Regions from separate parts of the Kocuria cellulosilytica genome, predicted to be linked through region 2. Evidence: riboswitches for the same ligand, from Rfam matches in the RefSeq annotation. Region 2 holds a riboswitch; the other holds the start of a gene.
The links. Region 2 has a riboswitch for S-adenosylmethionine ahead of RCG67_RS14805 (MetQ/NlpA family ABC transporter substrate-binding protein). Riboswitches for the same ligand answer to the same signal wherever they lie in the genome.

Region 1 (8,854 bases), on a different contig from region 2:
CGCCGCCCTCACCGCCCCGGAGCCCTCGGAGCCTCCCGGGTCCGCTCAGCCACCGGAGCCCCCGGCATCCCCTGGGCGGTCGCGGTTCCCGGGCCCGGCGGAACCCCCCGAGTCCCCGCGGTCCCCGGAGGGCGCCGGGCCCGCCGGCTTCCCGGGCGGGCGCGACGGCGGGCCGGCCCGGCTCGTCCACGGCCGCGCCACGGGGCTGCGCCGCAGCGCCGAGGGCGCCGTGACCGGCGTCCGCCTGGCCGACGGCGGGATGGTCTCGGCGGCCTGGACCGTGCTCGCCCCGGGGACCGGCCTCGGCGACCTCGAGGAGCTGCCGGAGGGCTGGCACCCTCCCCTGCGCCCGGTGCACGGGGACATCCTGCGCGCCCGGGTCCCCGCCGGTGCGCCCGAGCTGCTCGAGCGCACCGTCCGCAGCCTGGTGCACGGGACGCCCGTCTACCTGGTGCCCCGCACCGACGGGACCGTGGTGATCGGGGCGACCTCCCGCGAGGACGACCTCGCCGGCCCCAGCGCCGGCGGCGTGTTCCGGCTGCTGCGCGACGCCCAGGCGCTGGTGCCCGGTGTCGCCGACCTCGAGCTCGTCGAGGTGCTGGCCCGCGCGCGGCCCGGCACCCCGGACGACATCCCGTACCTGGGGCGGGTCCGCGACCCGGACGGCTCGCCCGTGCCGGGGCTCGTGGTCTCCACCGGCTACTTCCGCCACGGCGTCCTGCTGGCCCCGCTGGCCGCCCGGCTCGCCGCGCAGCTCGTCGTCGGCGGCGCCGGACCGGATCCCGGCGCCGACGCCGAGCACCTCGCCACCACCGACCCGCACCGCTTCGACCGCCCCGTCGAGGCCCGTCGAGGGGACCCCGCCCCGGCCGCCGCCGGGCCCGGCCCCGGGAACAGGAGCACCCGATGACCGCCATCACCCTCAACGGCCGGCCGCACACGGCGGCGGAGGACGCCACCGTCGTCGACCTCGTCGCCGAGACCGTCGGCCGCGCCCTGGGCCCGGACGGCGCCCCGCGGGACGGCGGCCGCCTCGGCGTCGCCGTGGCCGTGGACGCCGCGGTCGTCCCCCGCAGCCGCTGGGCCCGCACGCCCGTGGCCGAGGGCCAGGCCGTCGAGATCATCACCGCCGTCCAAGGAGGCTGACGTGACCCACCCGCACCCCCACCCCGTGCACGACCCGCTGGTGCTCGACGGCACGGAACTGTCCTCCCGGCTGATCATGGGCACCGGAGGCCTCAGCTCGCTGCACACCCTCGAGCAGGCGCTGCTGGCCTCCGGCACCGAGCTGACCACCGTGGCCCTGCGCCGCTACGCCCCCGGCCAGGGGGACTCGCTGTTCGCGATGCTCGAGCGCAACGACATCCGGATCCTGCCCAACACCGCCGGCTGCTACACCGCCCGGGACGCGCTGCTGACCGCGGAGCTCGGGCGGGAGGCGCTCGAGACCGACTGGGTCAAGCTCGAGGTCATCGCCGACGAGGACACACTGCTGCCCGACGTGGTGGAACTCCTCGACGCCACCGAGCAGCTCGTGGCCCGCGGCTTCGAGGTCTTCGCCTACACCTCGGACGACCCCGCCGTGGCCCGGCGCCTCGAGGACCTGGGCGCGGCGGCGGTGATGCCCCTGGGCGCCCCCATCGGCACGGGCCTGGGCATCCTCAACCCGCACAACATCGAGCTCATCGCCTCCCGAGCATCGGTGCCCGTGGTGCTCGACGCCGGGATCGGCACCGCCTCCGAGGCCGCCCTGGCCATGGAGCTGGGCTGCGACGCCGTGCTGCTCGCCAGCGCCGTCACCCGCGCCCAGGACCCGGTGGCGATGGCCACCGCGATGCGCCACGCCGTGCTCGCCGGCCGGCTCGCCGCCGGGGCCGGGCGCATCCCCGCCCGCCGCCACGCCCACGCGTCCTCGCCCATGGCCGGGCGGGTCGGCACGGACGCCCCCGACGACGGGCCCGCCGCCGGCCCGGCCGACGTCCCGCGCGGTGACTGGGCGCCCGTGGGGGAGCGGCCGTGAGCCCGCTGCCCCCGCTCGTGGCGCCCGGCCCCGAGCTGACCCGCGAGGAGCTCGAGCGCTACGCCCGGCACCTGACCCTGCCCGGGATCGGGCCGCTCGGCCAGCGGCGGCTGGGCCGCGCCCGCGTGCTCGTCGTCGGCGCCGGGGGACTGGGCGCCCCGGCCCTGCAGTACCTCGCGGCGGCGGGGGTGGGGACCATCGGGATCGTCGACGACGACGTCGTGTCGCTCTCCAACCTGCAGCGCCAGGTGGTGCACACCACCGCCGACGTCGGCCGGCCCAAGGCCGTCTCCGCCGCCGAGGCCGTCACAGCGCTCAACCCGCTGGTCGAGGTCCGCACCCATCCCGTCCGGCTGGACGCGGACAACGCCGTGGACATCGTCCGCGGGTACGACCTCGTCCTTGACGGCGCCGACAACTTCACGACCCGCTACGTGGTCAGCGACGCCGCCGCCCTGACCGGCACCCCCTGCGTGTGGGGCTCCATCCTGCGCTTCGAGGGTCAGGTCAGCGTCTTCTGGGCCGGGCACGGGCCCACCTACCGGGACCTCTACCCCGAGGCCCCGCCGGACGGCGAGGTGCCCAGCTGCGCCGAGGGCGGGGTCTTCGGCATGCTCCCCGCGACCATCGGCTCGGTCATGGTCACCGAGGCCGTCAAGCTGATCACCGGCACCGGGGAGCCCCTGCTCGGGCGGGTGCTGCTGCACGACGCGCTCGCCATGACCTGGCGCGAGATGCGGCTGGCCCCGGACCCGGACGCCGCCCCGGTCACCGCGGTGGCCCGGCCCGCCGCCGGCTGCGCACTGCCCGGGGCGGACCCCGCCGAGACCGTCGGGGCGGCCGAGCTGGCCCGGCTGCTCGAGCGCCGCTCCCGCGGCGAGGCGTCCTTCGCCCTGGTGGACGTGCGCGAGGACTGGGAGCGGGAGCTCGTGGCCATCGACGGCGCCGTGCCCGTGCCCCTGCAGGAGATCCTGGACCGCGGCGCGGACGCCCTGCCCTCGGAGGCCCGCGGCGCGGACCTCGTGCTGCACTGCAAGGCCGGGGCCCGCTCCGCGACCGCGCTCGCCGCGCTGCGGCCCTTCTACGCCGGGCGGGAGGAGCGGGTCCGTCACCTCGAGGGCGGGGTGCTCGCCTGGGTGGAGCAGGTGGCCCCGGACCAGCCGGTCTACTGAGGCGGTCCGCCGCGCTCTCCTCCTTCCCTGGGCGAACGACCGGGTCGGTACACCACTCCGGACGAGATGACCGTCTGTGACGTCGTCGTGACACCCGATGACGCGCACAGGTCATCGGCTGGCCCCGGACCCCGCTGGTCTGGTGCGATGTCGGACGTCCCATTCAGAGCGGCTGAGAGATCTGGCTCGACGACGCCGCAGCAACCCGCCCTCCTCCGGGGTCAGGGTGCTAAGGCCAGAACCGATGGAGATCCCGGATCGGCAGCCGGTCCCCGACGTCGGCGCCCGGCGCTGCCGTCACCGGGCCGGCCCTGGCGCGACCGGCCTCCTCGGTGCGACCGAGAGGACCACCGCATGACCCGCACCACGGTCGAGAGGACCGCTGTCCGTTCCCGCGCCGGCACGAACCCCGCCGCCGGCCTGCCCCGGGACTACGCCGGGCTCCAGGAGCACTTCCGGCCCCTGTTCGCGGAGATCGCCGCCGGCTCCCTGGACCGGGACCTCCAGCGCGTGCTGCCCCACGCGGAGGTCCGCCGGCTGGACCGGGCCGGCTTCGGCGCCCTGCGCGTCCCGGCGGCCCACGGCGGTCCGGAGGTCGGCCTCGAGGACTTCACCCGGCTGCTGGTCGACCTGGCCGAGGCCGACTCCAACATCGCCCACCTCTACCGCTCCCACTCCGGCTTCGTGGAGTCCCTGCGCTTCCTGCCCTCTGAGCTCCAGGAGGTCTGGTACCCGCGGGTGCTGGCCGGGGCCACCGTGGGCAACGCCTCCACGGAGAAGGGCGGCAACGCGCTCGGCACCCTGAACACCGTGCTGAGCCGGAGCGCCGCGGGCTGGGAGCTCACCGGCCGGAAGTACTACGCCACCGGCTCGGTCTTCTCCGACTACACCCGCGTCTCGGCCGCCCTGGACGGCCGGGACGGCCGCCGCTTCGCCGTCGTCCCCACGGACGCCGAGGGCGTCACGCTCGAGGACGACTGGGACGGCTTCGGGCAGAAGCTCACCGGCACCGGCACCGCGGTCTTCGACCGGGTGCGCGTCCCGGACGACGCCGTGCTGGACCGCACCGCCGGCAGCGCGGAGGCCGTCCACGAGGCCGCCTTCTTCCAGCTCGTGCTGCTGGCCGTCCTGGCCGGCATCGCCCGGGCCGCCCGGCGGGACGCCGTGGACACCATCGCCGCCCGCCGGCGGACCTTCAACACCGGGCTCGGCCTGCCGTTCCGCGACGACCCGCTGATCCAGGAGGCCACCGGCCGGATCTCCGCCAAGGCCTTCGCCGCCGAGGCCACCGTCCTGCACGCCGCCCGTGCCCTGGACGCCGGGATCGCCGCCGCCGCAGCGGCCGGCGCCGACCGGCCGGAGTTCACCGGGGCTCTCCCGGCGGCACTGCACGAGTCCGAGATCGCCGTGGAGCACGCCCAGGTCACCGTCCCGGAGCTGGCGCTCGGCGCGGCCCAGGACCTGTTCCTCACCGTGGGCGCCTCCGCCACGTCCACGGCCAAGGGGCTGGACCGGCACTGGCGCAACGCCCAGACCGTGGCCACCCACAACCCGATCGCCTTCCGTGCCCGCGCCCTCGGCGACTACCTCATCAACGGCACCCTGCCGGAGGGCCTGAACGCCATCGGCGACGCGAGGACCCCCGCCGACCGAACCCCAGGAGCCTGACCCATGAGCACCACGACCACGGCCGCCCCGGGACGCAGCAGCATCGTCCACGGCAAGAAGCGCGTCCTGGCCTCGGCCTTCGCCGGGACCACCATCGAGTGGTACGACTTCTACCTCTACGGCACCGCCGCCGCGCTGGTCTTCAACGTCCAGTTCTTCCCCATGGCCACCGAGCTCGGCGGCATCGTCGCGTCCTTCGCCACGCTCGCGGTCGGGGTGATCGCCCGGCCCCTGGGCGGGATCGTCGCCGGGCACCTGGGCGACCGGATCGGCCGCAAGGCCCTGCTGGTGGCCTCCCTGATGCTCATGGGCGTGGCCTCCACCCTGATCGGGCTGCTGCCGACCTACGAGGTGATCGGCTGGTGGGCCGTCGTCGGGCTCGTGGTCCTGCGCATCCTCCAGGGCCTGTCCGCCGGCGCCGAGTGGGGCGGCTCCGCGCTGCTGAGCGTGGAGCACTCACCGGCCCGGCACCGCGGGTTCTTCGGGTCCTTCACCCAGATCGGGTCCTCGGCCGGCATGCTGCTGGCCACCGGGGCGTTCTTCATCGTGCAGAACGTCATGAGCGAGGAGCAGTTCGCCGCCTACGGCTGGCGCATCCCCTTCCTGCTCTCGGCCCTGCTGGTGGCGATCGGCCTGTGGATCCGCCTCGGCGTGGCCGACGCCCCGGAGTTCCTGGCGCACCGGGCCTCCGGCAACGTGGCCACCGCGCCCCTGCGGGAGCTGCTGACCCACCACCGCCGCCCGCTGCTGGTCACGATCGGCCTGCGCCTGGCCCAGAACGCCGTCTACTACCTGGTGACGGTCTACATGCTGACCTACCTGCGGGACGTGCGCGGGGACAGCGCCGCGGGCGTGACCGCGGTGATGATCGCCTCGGCCATCGGCCTGTTCTCCACCCCTTTCTGGGGCTGGCTCTCCGACCGGGTGGGCCGCAAGGTCGTCTCGGTGACCGCCTACGCGGCGATCGGCGTCTTCGGCTGGGTGCTGTTCGCCTTCCTCGACACCGGTCCGCTCGCCCTGCTGCCGCTCGTGGTGATCCTGGGCATCAACCTCGTCCACGACGCGATCTACGGGCCGCAGGCGGCCTGGTTCGCCGAGCAGTTCCCGGTGCACGTGCGCTACTCGGGGGTGAGCTTCGGCTACCAGGTCGGCACCGTCCTGGGCGGCGGGCTGATGCCGATGATCGCCGCCCTGCTGTTCGCCGCCGGCGGGGGCACCCCGTGGCTGATCGCCGGCTACCTCTCCGGGCTGGCCGTGCTCTCGATCGTCGCCGCCCTGGCCGCGAAGGACCCCGCCCGCGAACAGCGCGGCACCGAGCTCACCGACCTGCACGACGTCCGCACCGTGCTCGGCGCGATCCGATCCGCCGACGCCGGGACCACCTCCGAGACCACCCCCGCGAGGAGCACCGTATGACCCGCCCCCTGCTGCTGAACGCCTTCGACATGATGGTGCCCGTGCACCAGTCACCGGGACTGTGGCGCCACCCCGAGGCCGGGGTCACGCAGTTCGACACGCTCGAGTACTGGACGTCCCTGGCCCGCACCCTCGAGGAGGGCGGCTTCGCCTCGCTGTTCCTGGCCGACATCCCGGGCGTCTACGACGTGTACGGCGGCGGGACCGAGGCCACCGCCCGCGGGGGAGTGCAGTACCCGCTGCTCGACCCGCTCGTCGCGGTGCCGGCGATGGCCGCGGCGACCGAGCGGCTCGGCTTCGGGGTGACCGCCTCGGTCACCTACGAGGCCCCCTACCTGCTGGCCCGCACCTTCGCGACCCTGGACCACTTCACCCGCGGCCGGGTGGCGTGGAACGTGGTCACCTCCTACCAGGACTCCGCCGCCCGGAACCTGGGCATGGACCGGCAGATCCCGCACGACGAGCGCTACGACCGCGCCGACGAGTACATGGAGGTCATGTACAAGCTCCTCGAGGGATCCTTCGAGCCCGGGGCCGTGAAGGCCGACGCCGCCGCCGGGGTCTTCGTGGACCCCGACCTCTCGCACCCCGTCGGCCACGAGGGCACCTGGTTCTCCGTGCCCGGCCACGCGCTGACCCACCCCGGGCCCCAGGGCACTCCGCTGCTGTTCCAGGCCGGCGCCTCGAAGCGCGGGCAGCAGTTCGCCGTCGACCACGCCGAGGCCATCTTCTTCATCGGCAACACCCCGCAGCTCGTGCGCCGGTGGACCGACGGCGTCCGGGCCGAGCTCGCCGAGCGGGGGCGGGACGAGGACGCCGTGAAGACCTTCACCATGGCCACGGTGGTGGTCGCCGAGACCGACGAGGAGGCCCACGCCAGACTGGCGGGGTACCGCCGGCACGTGGACATCGAGGGGGCGCTGTCCCTGTTCGGCGGCTGGACCGGGGTCGACCTCTCCGGGGCGGACCCCGAGGCGCCGCTCGAGTACGTGGCCACCGACGCCAACCAGTCCGCGCTCGCGGCGTTCACCTCGCTGTCCCCCGACCGGACCTGGACGGTGCGGGACCTGGCCGAGTTCGTGGCCATCGGCGGCCGCGGGCCCGTCATCGCCGGCGCCCCCGGCACCGTGGCGGACGAGCTGGAGCGCTGGCGCGAGGAGGCCGGAGTCGACGGCTTCAACATCTCGGCGGCCGTGCGGCCGGCGGACCTGGAGCGGTTCACCACGATGGTGTCGCCCGAGCTGCGGCGCCGGGGCCTGCTGCCGGAGCCCGGGGCCCTCCCCGCCGGCAGGACGCTGCGCGAGGCGCTGACCGGGGCCGGTCCGCGGCTGGCCGATGACCACCGCGGGGCCTCCTACCGCCGGTGACCGCCGAGCCGTCGGGGCACACCGCTCGACGGTCCGGCGGTCGGCCGCCGACCCGGATCCTCGGCACGAAGTGCTCCTGCCCGGGAGAGGGCAGGAGCACTTCGCCGCGCCGAGGCGCAGAAGGCGACCCCCGACCGCCGGGGAACGGATCATGGGAGTCGCTGCACCGGCGTGGGGGCCGGTGCTGCCCGAGAAGTACCAGACAGTAATATCGCGGCGCACAATCCTGTGCAGATGCATGAGTCTTGCTTCTCGGGGCCTCCCGATTTCCGACCCTCCTTTCTCACAGCTCGTGCCGCGACGACTGGGGGCGCGGGCAATCAGGTGCCATCGGAGAGGGGAACGAGGCGCCACGGATGTGTCCACACATGGTCCACTAGAAGCCCCGGAGGATCACGTTCCAGTAGTCCCGGGGGAGGACCTCGAGGTCGAAGAACCAGGAGACGCGGTTCGGGGCCAGCAGCGGCACGCCGGGGATGCTGGGTGCCAGTTCGTTGTCCCGGTCGAACTCGGCCAGCACGGCCCGGCCCCGCTGCACGGTCACGGGGGTCACGGTGTACCCGTCGTAGAAGGCGGTGGGCTCTCGACCATCGCGGGTGGCCAGGAGGTTCTCGGTGAGGATCTTCGTCTGGTGGCGCAGTGCCCCGCCGGACGAGGCGGTCTCCAGCGCGGCCGCGTCCCCGCAGGCCCACACGGTGGGCACGCGGCGGTGCCGCAGGGTCTGTGCATCCACGTCCGCGTAGCCGGCCCAAGTGGTGCCCGGGCCCGGCGCGACGCCCAGTCCCGCGTCGGCGATCCAGGCCGGGGCCCGGTGGACGGGGCTGTGGTGCAGCAGGTCGTAGGGCAGGTCCCGGGGCGTCCCGTCGACCGTGGCTCGCAGCCGGCGGGAGCCGGCGTCGATCGACTGCACGTGGGCGCTCGTCAGGACCGTGATGCCGTAGCGCCGGACCCAGGGCTGCAGCACCCGGTCCACGTCCGGCTGGCCGAACACGGTGGCGGTGGGCGTCAGCAGGGTCACCTCGATGTCCTGCAGGACACCCTGGCGCTGCCAGTAGTCGCAGGCCAGGTAGAGGATCTTCTGCCCGATCTGCGGAGTGGGCGCCGGGCCGTCCGGGATGGTGAACAGCGCCCGGCCGCGGCGCAGCCCGCGGAGCAGCTCCCAGGTCCGGGGGGCCAGCTCCACGGTGTAGTTGGTCGAGGCGTGCGGGCCG
Region 2 (8,854 bases):
CCAGGAGCTGCGGAAGACCCACCGTGGTTTCGTCTTCCCGCTCGCCGTCGTGTTCCTGGTCTGGTACCTGCTGTACGTGGTGCTCGCCATGTACGTGCCGCAGCTGTTCGCCATCCAGGTCATCGGCAACGTCAACCTCGGCGTCGTCCTGGGCCTGCTCCAGTTCGTCACGACCTTCGCGATCACGGGCGCCTACGTGTCCTTCGCCAACCGCAAGCTGGACCCGAAAGCCACGGCCATCCGGGAGCGCCTCGAGCCCGCCCTCGACCTCCCCCGCGGCGCCCACGGACAGGAGAACTGATCGATGAATCCTCTGCACTCCGCGCTCGTGCCCATGGCGGCCGGCACCACGGAGACGGTCGGCACGCCCTGGATCAACATCTCCATCTTCGGCGCGTTCGTCGTCGTCACGATGGTCATCGTCCTGCGGGCCTCGAAGTCCACGGCCACGGCGGCCGACTACTACGCCGGCGGCCGCGGCTTCAGCGGCACCCAGAACGGCCTGGCCATCGCCGGCGACTACCTCTCGGCGGCGTCCTTCCTGGGCATCGTGGGCGCGATCGCCATCCAGGGCTACGACGGGTTCCTGTACTCGATCGGCTTCCTCGTGGCCTGGCTCGTGGCGCTGCTGCTGATCGCGGAGCTCCTGCGCAACACCGGCAAGTTCACGATGGCGGACGTGCTGTCCTTCCGCCTGCGCCAGCGCCCCGTGCGCGTGGCGGCGTCCATCTCCACCCTCGCCGTGTCCGCCTTCTACCTGCTGGCGCAGATGGCCGGCGCCGGCGCCCTGGTGTCCCTGCTGCTGGGCATCGGATCCCGGGCCGGGCAGTCCCTCGTGATCGTGGTCGTGGGCGTGCTCATGATCGTCTACGTCCTCGTGGGCGGCATGAAGGGCACCACCTACGTGCAGATCATCAAGGCGGTGCTCCTGGTCTCCGGCGTGGCGGTCATGACCGTCTGGATCCTGGCGCTGTACGGCTTCAACTTCTCGTCCCTGCTCGGTGACGCGGTCGCCGTCTCCGGCAACCCGGCCATCCTCGAGCCGGGCCTGAAGTACGGCGTGAGCGAGACCAGCAAGCTGGACTTCATCTCCCTGGGCCTGGCCCTCGTCTTCGGCGCCGCGGGCCTGCCCCACGTGCTGATGCGCTTCTACACGGTGCCGACCGCCAAGGAGGCCCGCACCTCCGTGGTCTGGGCCATCGCGCTGATCGGCCTGTTCTACCTCTTCACCCTGATCCTGGGCTTCGGCGCGGCGGCCCTCATCGGCGCCGAGCGGATCCAGGCGGCCCCCGGCGGCGTGAACTCCGCGGCACCGCTGCTGGCGTTCGAGCTCGGCGGCTCGCTGCTGATGGGCATCATCGCGGCGGTGGCCTTCGCCACGATCCTCGCGGTCGTCGCCGGCCTGGCCATCACCGCCTCGGCGTCCTTCGCGCACGACATCTACACCAGTGTCATCAAGAAGGGCGACTCCGACCCCCGCAAGGAGCTGAAGGTCGCCAAGACCACCGTGGTGGTCATCGGCCTCGTCTCCATCGCGGGCGGCATCGGCGCGCAGGGCCAGAACGTCGCGTTCCTCGTGGCGCTCGCCTTCGCGGTCGCGGCCTCGGCGAACCTGCCGACCATCCTGTACTCCCTGTACTGGCGCCGCTTCACCACCCGCGGCGCGGTCTGGTCCATGTACGGCGGCCTGATCATCTCCGTGGGGCTCATCATCTTCTCCCCGGTCATGTCCGGCACCGAGACGTCGATGATCCCGACCGCCGACTTCGCGTGGTTCCCGCTGCAGAACCCGGGCATCGTCTCGATCCCGGCCTCCTTCCTCCTCGGCTTCATCGGTTCCATGACGGAGCGCCGTCTCGAGGACCCGGTCAAGCAGTCCGAGATGGAGGTGCGCTCCCTCACAGGCATCGGGGCGGAGAAGCCCGTCGCCCACTGAGGCAGATCCGCTCCCACCTGGGACGATCCCCGGCCCGCCCGAAGCCCCGGCTTCGGGCGGGCCGGTCCGTGTTCGGCGGACACGCGCGTATTCACTGAAGTAAAAAGACAGGAGGCTGAGCGTCCGCTAGGGTTGGCGACGAAGCCGGCTCAGGGTATTCCTGGGGAACTCGCCGGTTGCTTACAATGAAAGTCCCTCCCGGGACGGATAAGGAGCAATCATGGGAATCATCAGCTGGATCGTCCTCGGCCTCATCGCCGGTGCTCTCGCCAAGCTCATCATGCCGGGCAACCAGGGCGGCGGCATTCTCGTCACCATGGTCCTCGGCATCGTCGGGGCCCTCCTCGGAGGCTTCCTGGGGTCGCTGATCGGCATCGGCGACCTGGAGTCCGTGTTCGACATCGGCACCATCATCACCGCCGTCGTGGGAGCGCTCATCGTGCTCTTCATCTGGGGCGCGGTCACCGGCCGCAAGGGCCGCACGCACTGACCCGGTCCCACCGGTCCACGAGGCCCCGTCCACCGTTCCCGGTGGACGGGGCCTCGTGGCGTCCGCGCCGGGACCGGCATCCGCGTCCGGGGCGGGCCCGCGGGGGGATCCGGGGGATACTGGGGCCATGACGCCCCCCGCCTCCTCGCCCCGCACCCGGCAGACGCCCGAGCTGGCGGCCCTGGTCGCCGCCGGTCCCCGCAGGATCAGCGTCCTCGGCTCGACCGGCTCGATCGGCACCCAGGCCCTCGACGTCGTGCGGGCGGCCCGCGAACTCGAGGGCCGGGCCCCGTTCACCGTGGTCGCCCTCGCCGCCGGGCGGAACCACCTCGAGCTGCTGGCCGAACAGGCCGTCGAGACCCGCGCCGCGCTCGTGGCCACGAGCGGCACCGGCCAGGACGCCGCCCGGCTGGCCCGGCTGATCGCGGAGCGGGCCGCGGCCGCCGGGATGGGGGACTACCGCCCCGAGATCGAGCACGGGCCCGCCGCGGCGTCGGCGGCCGCCGCCCACCCCGGCGCGGACCTGGTCCTCAACGGCATCACCGGCTCCATCGGGCTCGCGCCCACGCTGGCGGCGCTGCGGGCCGGGCACAAGCTCGCGCTGGCGAACAAGGAGTCGCTGATCGCCGGCGGCGCCCTCGTCAAGGCCGCCGCGGTGGCCACCGGGGACCCCGACGCGCTGATCCCCGTGGACTCCGAGCACTCGGCGCTCGCGCAGGCGCTGCGCGGCGGCTCCGCCGGGGAGGTGGACCGGCTCGTGCTGACGGCCTCGGGCGGGCCGTTCCGCGGCCGGTCCCGGGCGGAGCTCGAGGCGGTCACGCCGCAGGACGCGCTGCGCCACCCCACGTGGGACATGGGCCTGATGGTGACGACCAACTCGGCGTCCATGGTGAACAAGGCCCTCGAGGTGCTCGAGGCCCACCTGCTCTTCGACGTCCCCCTCGAGCGGATCGACGTGGTGGTCCACCCCCAGTCGGTGGTCCACTCCATGGTCCAGTTCGTGGACGGCTCCACCCTCGCCCAGGCCTCGCCCCCGGACATGCGCCTGCCCATCGCCCTCGGCCTGGCCTGGCCCCACCGGGTGCCCGGGGCCGCCCCGGCGTGCGACTGGACGCGCGCCACCGAGTGGACCTTCGAGCCCCTGGACCCCGTGGCGTTCCCGGCCGTCGAGCTGATCAAGGCGGCGGGGGAGCGGGGCGGGACCTTCCCCGCGGTGTTCAACGCGGCCAACGAGGAGGCCGTGCACGCCTTCCACGACGGCCGCATCCGCTTCCCGGCCATCGTGGACACGGTCGAGGCGGTGCTGGACGGGCACGACGACGGCGGCCCGCTCGAGCTCGAGGCCGTCCTGGCGGCCGAGCACTGGGCCCGCCGCCGGGCCCGCGAGGTCCTCGCCCGCTGACCCGGCCCGCGGGCCACGGCGCGTCCGTGCTAGTCTGTCGGCCGGATGACGAGTCCCAGCACGAAGCCCTGGCTGGCTGGGCGGCAACCCTCTCCCGTAGTGGGGTGCCCCAGGTGAACCATCCGGCCACGGCCGACGACGGCCGGCGGCAAGTACGGCTCGACGCCTCCCGCGCCCTTCCGCGCGCCGATCGGCCGACGCCGCCGGATCCCGGCCCTGGTGGACACCTCCGACACCTACGGACCCACGGAAAGGCACCACATGCGATCGCAGCGCCTCCCCTTCCTCGCCCTGGCCACCACCCTCGGCCTCGCCCTCACCGCCTGCGGCGGCTCCGCGGGGGAGTCCTCCGGCGAGGGCGTCCTCGCCGACGACAAGGTCACCATCGGTGTCGTGGGCACCGACCCGACCCACGACGCCCTCAAGCAGCTGGCCGAGGAGCAGGGCATCACCGTCGAGTACGTCGACTTCTCCGACTACAACCAGCCGAACCCCGCCAACGAGTCCGGCGACGTGGAGATGACCTGGTTCCAGCACATCCCGTTCCTCGCCGACTACAACAACTCCGCGGGGGGCTCGATCACCCCGGTCGGCTCGACCTCGATCTACCCGCTGGGCCTGTACTCCAACCAGTACGACTCCGTGGAGCAGTTCCAGGAGGGCGACGAGATCGCGGTGCCCAACGACGCCGTGAACCTCTCCCGCGCGCTGCTCGTGCTCGAGGCCGCCGGGCTGGTCGAGCTGACCTCCGACACCCTCATCCCCACCGAGCTCGACGTCGACACCGAGGCCTCGACGGTGACGGTCACCCCGGTCTCCGCGGAGCAGACGGTGCTCTCGCTCGACTCGGTGGCCGGCTCGGTCATCAACAACGACTTCCTCTCCCGGGCGGACATCGACCCGAAGTCCGCGCTCGCCCAGGACGACCCCGACGCCGAGGGCTCCCGCGCCTACGTCAACCTGTTCACCACGACCGAGGAGCTCGCCGACGACGAGACCCTCCGGCAGGTGGCCGACCTCTACCACGAGCAGCCCGTGCTCGACGCCGAGATGACGGAGACCAAGGACACCGCCGTCCCGCTGCAGCTGGAGCAGCAGGAGCTGCAGGAGTTGACGGAGCGCTACCAGCAGGAGCTCAAGGACCAGGAGCAGTGAGCGCGGCGGTCCCCACCGGGCCGTCCGCACCCGGGCGCCCGGACGAGGTGCTCGTGCGCTTCAGCAACGTCTCCAAGACCTTCCGCACCGGCTCCGGCCGGGCGGCGCGCGAGGTGGTGGCGGTCGACGACGTCAGCCTCGACGTCCGCCGCGGCGAGATCTTCGGCGTGATCGGCTACTCCGGGGCGGGCAAGTCCACCCTCGTGCGCCTGATCAACGGGCTCGAGCCCATCACCTCCGGCTCCCTGACCGTGGAGGGCTTCGAGGTGGCCGGCCGGCGCGAGACCGAGCTGGCGCCGGTGCGGCAGGAGATCGGCATGATCTTCCAGCAGTTCAACCTCTTCACCTCCCGCACCGTCGCCGGCAACGTCGAGTACCCGCTCAAGCGGGCCGGCTGGCCGAAGGAGAAGCGCCGGGCGCGGGTGGCCGAGCTGCTCGAGTTCGTGGGCCTGGCCGCGCGCGCCGGCAACTACCCGGAGCAGCTCTCCGGCGGGCAGAAGCAGCGCGTGGGCATCGCCCGCGCCCTGGCGACCAGCCCGAAGCTGCTCCTGGCCGACGAGTCGACGAGCGCCCTCGACCCGGAGACCACGCAGGAGGTGCTGCAGGTGCTGCAGCGGGTCAACCGGGAGCTGGGCATCACCATCGTGATCATCACCCACGAGATGGACGTGGTCCGGGCGATCGCGGACCGCGTGGCCGTGATGCAGGACGGGAAGGTCGTGGAGCACGGCTCGACCGTGGACATCTTCGCCCGGCCCCGCACCGAGACCGCCCACCGCTTCGTCTCCTCCGTCCTGCACTCGGAGCCCGACGCCCGCGAGGTGGAGCGGCTGCGCCGCGCCCACCGCGGGCGCCTGGTGATCGTCGACGTCGGCGACGGCGTGGACATCGGCGGGGTGCTCTCCGACGGCGCCGCCCGCGGGGTCCGCTTCACCATCGCCTACGGCGGGATCAGCGTGCTCCAGGAGCAGTCCTTCGGGTCCCTGACCTTCGAGCTGACGGGCGAGGACACGGCCGTGCAGGCCGTGGTCGACGAGATGTCCCGCATCACGACCCTGAGAGAGGTGGCCGCGTGAACGACTGGTCCGTCCTGGGACCCGAGCTGCTGGCCGCGCTCGGGGAGACCCTGTACATGGTGGCCGTCACGCTGCTGCTCGCCGGCCTGCTCGGCCTGCTCGTGGGCGTGGGCCTCTACGTCACCCGCCGCGGCAACATCCTGGAGAACCGCGCGGTCCACGAGGGCCTCAACCTCGTGGTGAACTTCGTCCGGCCGATCCCGTTCATCATCCTGCTGGCCGCGCTCGGACCGGTGACCCAGGACGTCGTCGGCACCCGGCTCGGGCCCAACGCGGCGATCTTCGCGATGACGATCGGCGCGATGTTCGCCGTGGCACGGATCGTCGAGCAGAACCTCATGAGCGTGGACCCCGGTGTCGTCGAGGCGGCCCGCTCGATGGGCGTCTCCCGCGGCAGGATCATCACCACGGTGATCCTGCCCGAGGCGCTGGGGCCCCTGGTGCTCGGCTACACCTTCCTGGTCATCGGCATCACGGACATGTCCGCGATGGCCGGGGCCATCGGCGCCGGCGGCCTGGGCGACTTCGCCCTGCGGCTCGGCTACCAGCGGTTCAACGACGAGGTCACGTGGGCGGCGGTCGCCGTCATCGTGGTCCTGGTCCAGCTCGTGCAGGTGGTGGGCAACCGGCTGGCCCGCCGGATCCTGCGCCGCTGAGGCGCCCCCCCCGGACACCCCGCGACGGCCGGTGCGTCTCCTCCCGGGAGGCGCACCGGCCGTCGTCGTGGCCCGGTGCGCCTGCCACCCGCCGTCCAGGATGGTGGTGCAGACTGGTCCTCGCCGTGCCGCGCGCACGGCCCCGCCGTCCCCGGCGCCCGTCGGGGACCCTCGACGATCCCGGGAGGTCCGACGGATGGGCGTCGTGCTGTTCCTCGTGGGCGTGCTGCTGGCCGCGGTCGCCATCGCGGTCTCCATCGCCCTCCACGAGATCGGCCACCTGGTGCCGGCCAAGCTCTTCGGCGTGCGCGTCACGCAGTACATGGTCGGCTTCGGGCGCACCCTGTTCTCCCGCCGCCGGGGCGAGACGGAGTACGGGCTCAAGGCGGTCCCGCTGGGCGGCTACATCTCCATGGTGGGCATGTACCCGCCGGCGCGCGCCGGCGCGACGGCCCGGGTCTCGAGCACCGGCGTGTTCCAGCAGCTGGCGGCCGAGGCCCGCGGCGCCGCGGGCGGGCTCGCTCCCGGGGACGAGGAGCGCGCGTTCTACCGTCTGCCGGTGGGGAAGCGGATCGTGATCATGCTCGGCGGCCCGGTGATGAACCTGCTGCTCGGGGCCCTGTGCCTCGCCGTGCTGCTCTCCGGCTTCGGGACCGCGGCGCCCACCACCACGGTCGCGTGGGTCTCCGAGTGCGTGGTGGCCGCCGAGCGCCAGGCCGCCGGGCAGGCCGAGTGCCGCCCGGAGGACCCCCAGGCCCCCGCGAACGCCGCCGGGCTGCGCCCCGGGGACGTCGTCACCGCCGTCGACGGCGCCCCGGTCGCCTCCTGGGACGAGCTCACGGGCCGCATCCGCGACCGGGCCGGGGAGCGGATCCCGGTGCTGGTCGAGCGGGACGGACGGACCGTGACCACCGAGCTCACCCCGATCCTGTCGTCGCGTCCCGTGCTGGACGACTCCGGCGCCGCGGTGACCGGCGAGGACGGCGCCCCCCGCTACGAGCGGGTCGGCTTCATCGGCATCAGCCCGACCACCGAGCCCGTCCGGCAGCCGCTGACCGCGGTGCCCCCCGCGGTGCTCGACGGCCTGCAGCAGATCGCCGGGGTCGTCCTGCACCTGCCGCAGCGGATCTACGAGGTCGCGGAGGCCGCGTTCTCCGACGCGCCGCGGGACCCGGACGGGCCGATCTCCGTGGTGGGGATCGGGAGGATCTCGGGGGAGATCGCCGCGCACGAGGAGATCGCGCTGCGGGACAAGGCCGCCACCCTCGTGGGGCTCGTCGGCTCCGTGAACATGGCGCTGTTCGTGTTCAACCTGCTCCCGCTGCTGCCGCTCGACGGCGGGCACGTCGCCGGGGCCCTGTGGGAGGGGCTGCGGCGGGGCGGCGCCCGGCTCCTCGGCCGGCGCGACCCCGGCCCGTTCGACCCCGCCCGGCTGCTGCCGGTGACCTACGCGGTGGCCGTGCTGATGATCGGGATGTCCGTGCTGCTGGTCTACGCGGACATCGTCGACCCGGTCCGGCTCTTCTGAGCCCGACCCCGGCGCACCGGCGAAGCCGGCCCCGGAGCCCTGGGACCCGGCCGCCCGGCGTTCGGCCAGGGAGGAATTCCGCCCCGCACGCCGGGGACCGCCCCGGAGCATGGGGCACAATGGGAACCGGCGACGGGCCCGGCGACCGGGTCCCGGCGCCACGACCCCAGATCCTGCTCCCGCAACCTGCTCCCGAAACCTGCTCCCGAAACCTCGGAGGAACTCCTTGACCCCGGTCAGCCTCGGCATGCCCGCCGCGCCCCAGCCCGTCCTCTCCCCGCGCCGGAAGACCCGGCAGATCCGGGTCGGGTCCGTGGGCGTCGGCTCCGACTCGCCGGTGAGCGTGCAGTCCATGACGACCACCCCCACCACGGACATCAACGCCACCCTGCAGCAGATCGCCGAGCTCAACGCCACCGGCTGCGACATCGTCCGGGTGGCCTGCCCGTCCCAGGACGACGCCGACGCCCTGCCGATCATCGCCATGAAGTCCCCGATCCCGGTGATCGCCGACATCCACTTCCAGCCGAAGTACGTCTACGCCGCCATCGAGGCCGGCTGCGCGGCCGTGCGCGTGAACCCGGGCAACATCCGCAAGTTCGACGACCAGG

Region 1: linked by a shared signal. The riboswitch ahead of RCG67_RS14095 (acyl-CoA dehydrogenase family protein) and the one ahead of RCG67_RS14805 (MetQ/NlpA family ABC transporter substrate-binding protein) in region 2 are both predicted to bind S-adenosylmethionine.

What each region holds. Positions count from the first base shown of each region.
Region 1 is NZ_JAVFWZ010000010.1:62,142-70,995, reverse strand. It holds gene RCG67_RS14115 (FAD-dependent oxidoreductase) at 1-910, shown strand, start outside; gene thiS (sulfur carrier protein ThiS) at 907-1,146, shown strand; gene RCG67_RS14105 (thiazole synthase) at 1,148-2,020, shown strand; gene moeB (molybdopterin-synthase adenylyltransferase MoeB) at 2,017-3,192, shown strand; SAM riboswitch class I at 3,349-3,443, shown strand; gene RCG67_RS14095 (acyl-CoA dehydrogenase family protein) at 3,547-4,860, shown strand; gene RCG67_RS14090 (MFS transporter) at 4,864-6,276, shown strand; gene RCG67_RS14085 (LLM class flavin-dependent oxidoreductase) at 6,273-7,643, shown strand; gene RCG67_RS14080 (NAD(P)/FAD-dependent oxidoreductase) at 8,020-8,854, opposite strand, start outside.
Region 2 is NZ_JAVFWZ010000011.1:51,878-60,731, forward strand. It holds gene RCG67_RS14785 (DUF485 domain-containing protein) at 1-301, shown strand, start outside; gene RCG67_RS14790 (monocarboxylic acid transporter) at 305-1,936, shown strand; gene RCG67_RS14795 (GlsB/YeaQ/YmgE family stress response membrane protein) at 2,157-2,426, shown strand; gene dxr (1-deoxy-D-xylulose-5-phosphate reductoisomerase) at 2,554-3,828, shown strand; SAM riboswitch class IV at 3,873-3,989, shown strand; gene RCG67_RS14805 (MetQ/NlpA family ABC transporter substrate-binding protein) at 4,090-4,983, shown strand; gene RCG67_RS14810 (methionine ABC transporter ATP-binding protein) at 4,980-6,059, shown strand; gene RCG67_RS14815 (methionine ABC transporter permease) at 6,116-6,715, shown strand; gene RCG67_RS14820 (M50 family metallopeptidase) at 6,912-8,243, shown strand; gene ispG (flavodoxin-dependent (E)-4-hydroxy-3-methylbut-2-enyl-diphosphate synthase) at 8,470-8,854, shown strand, end outside.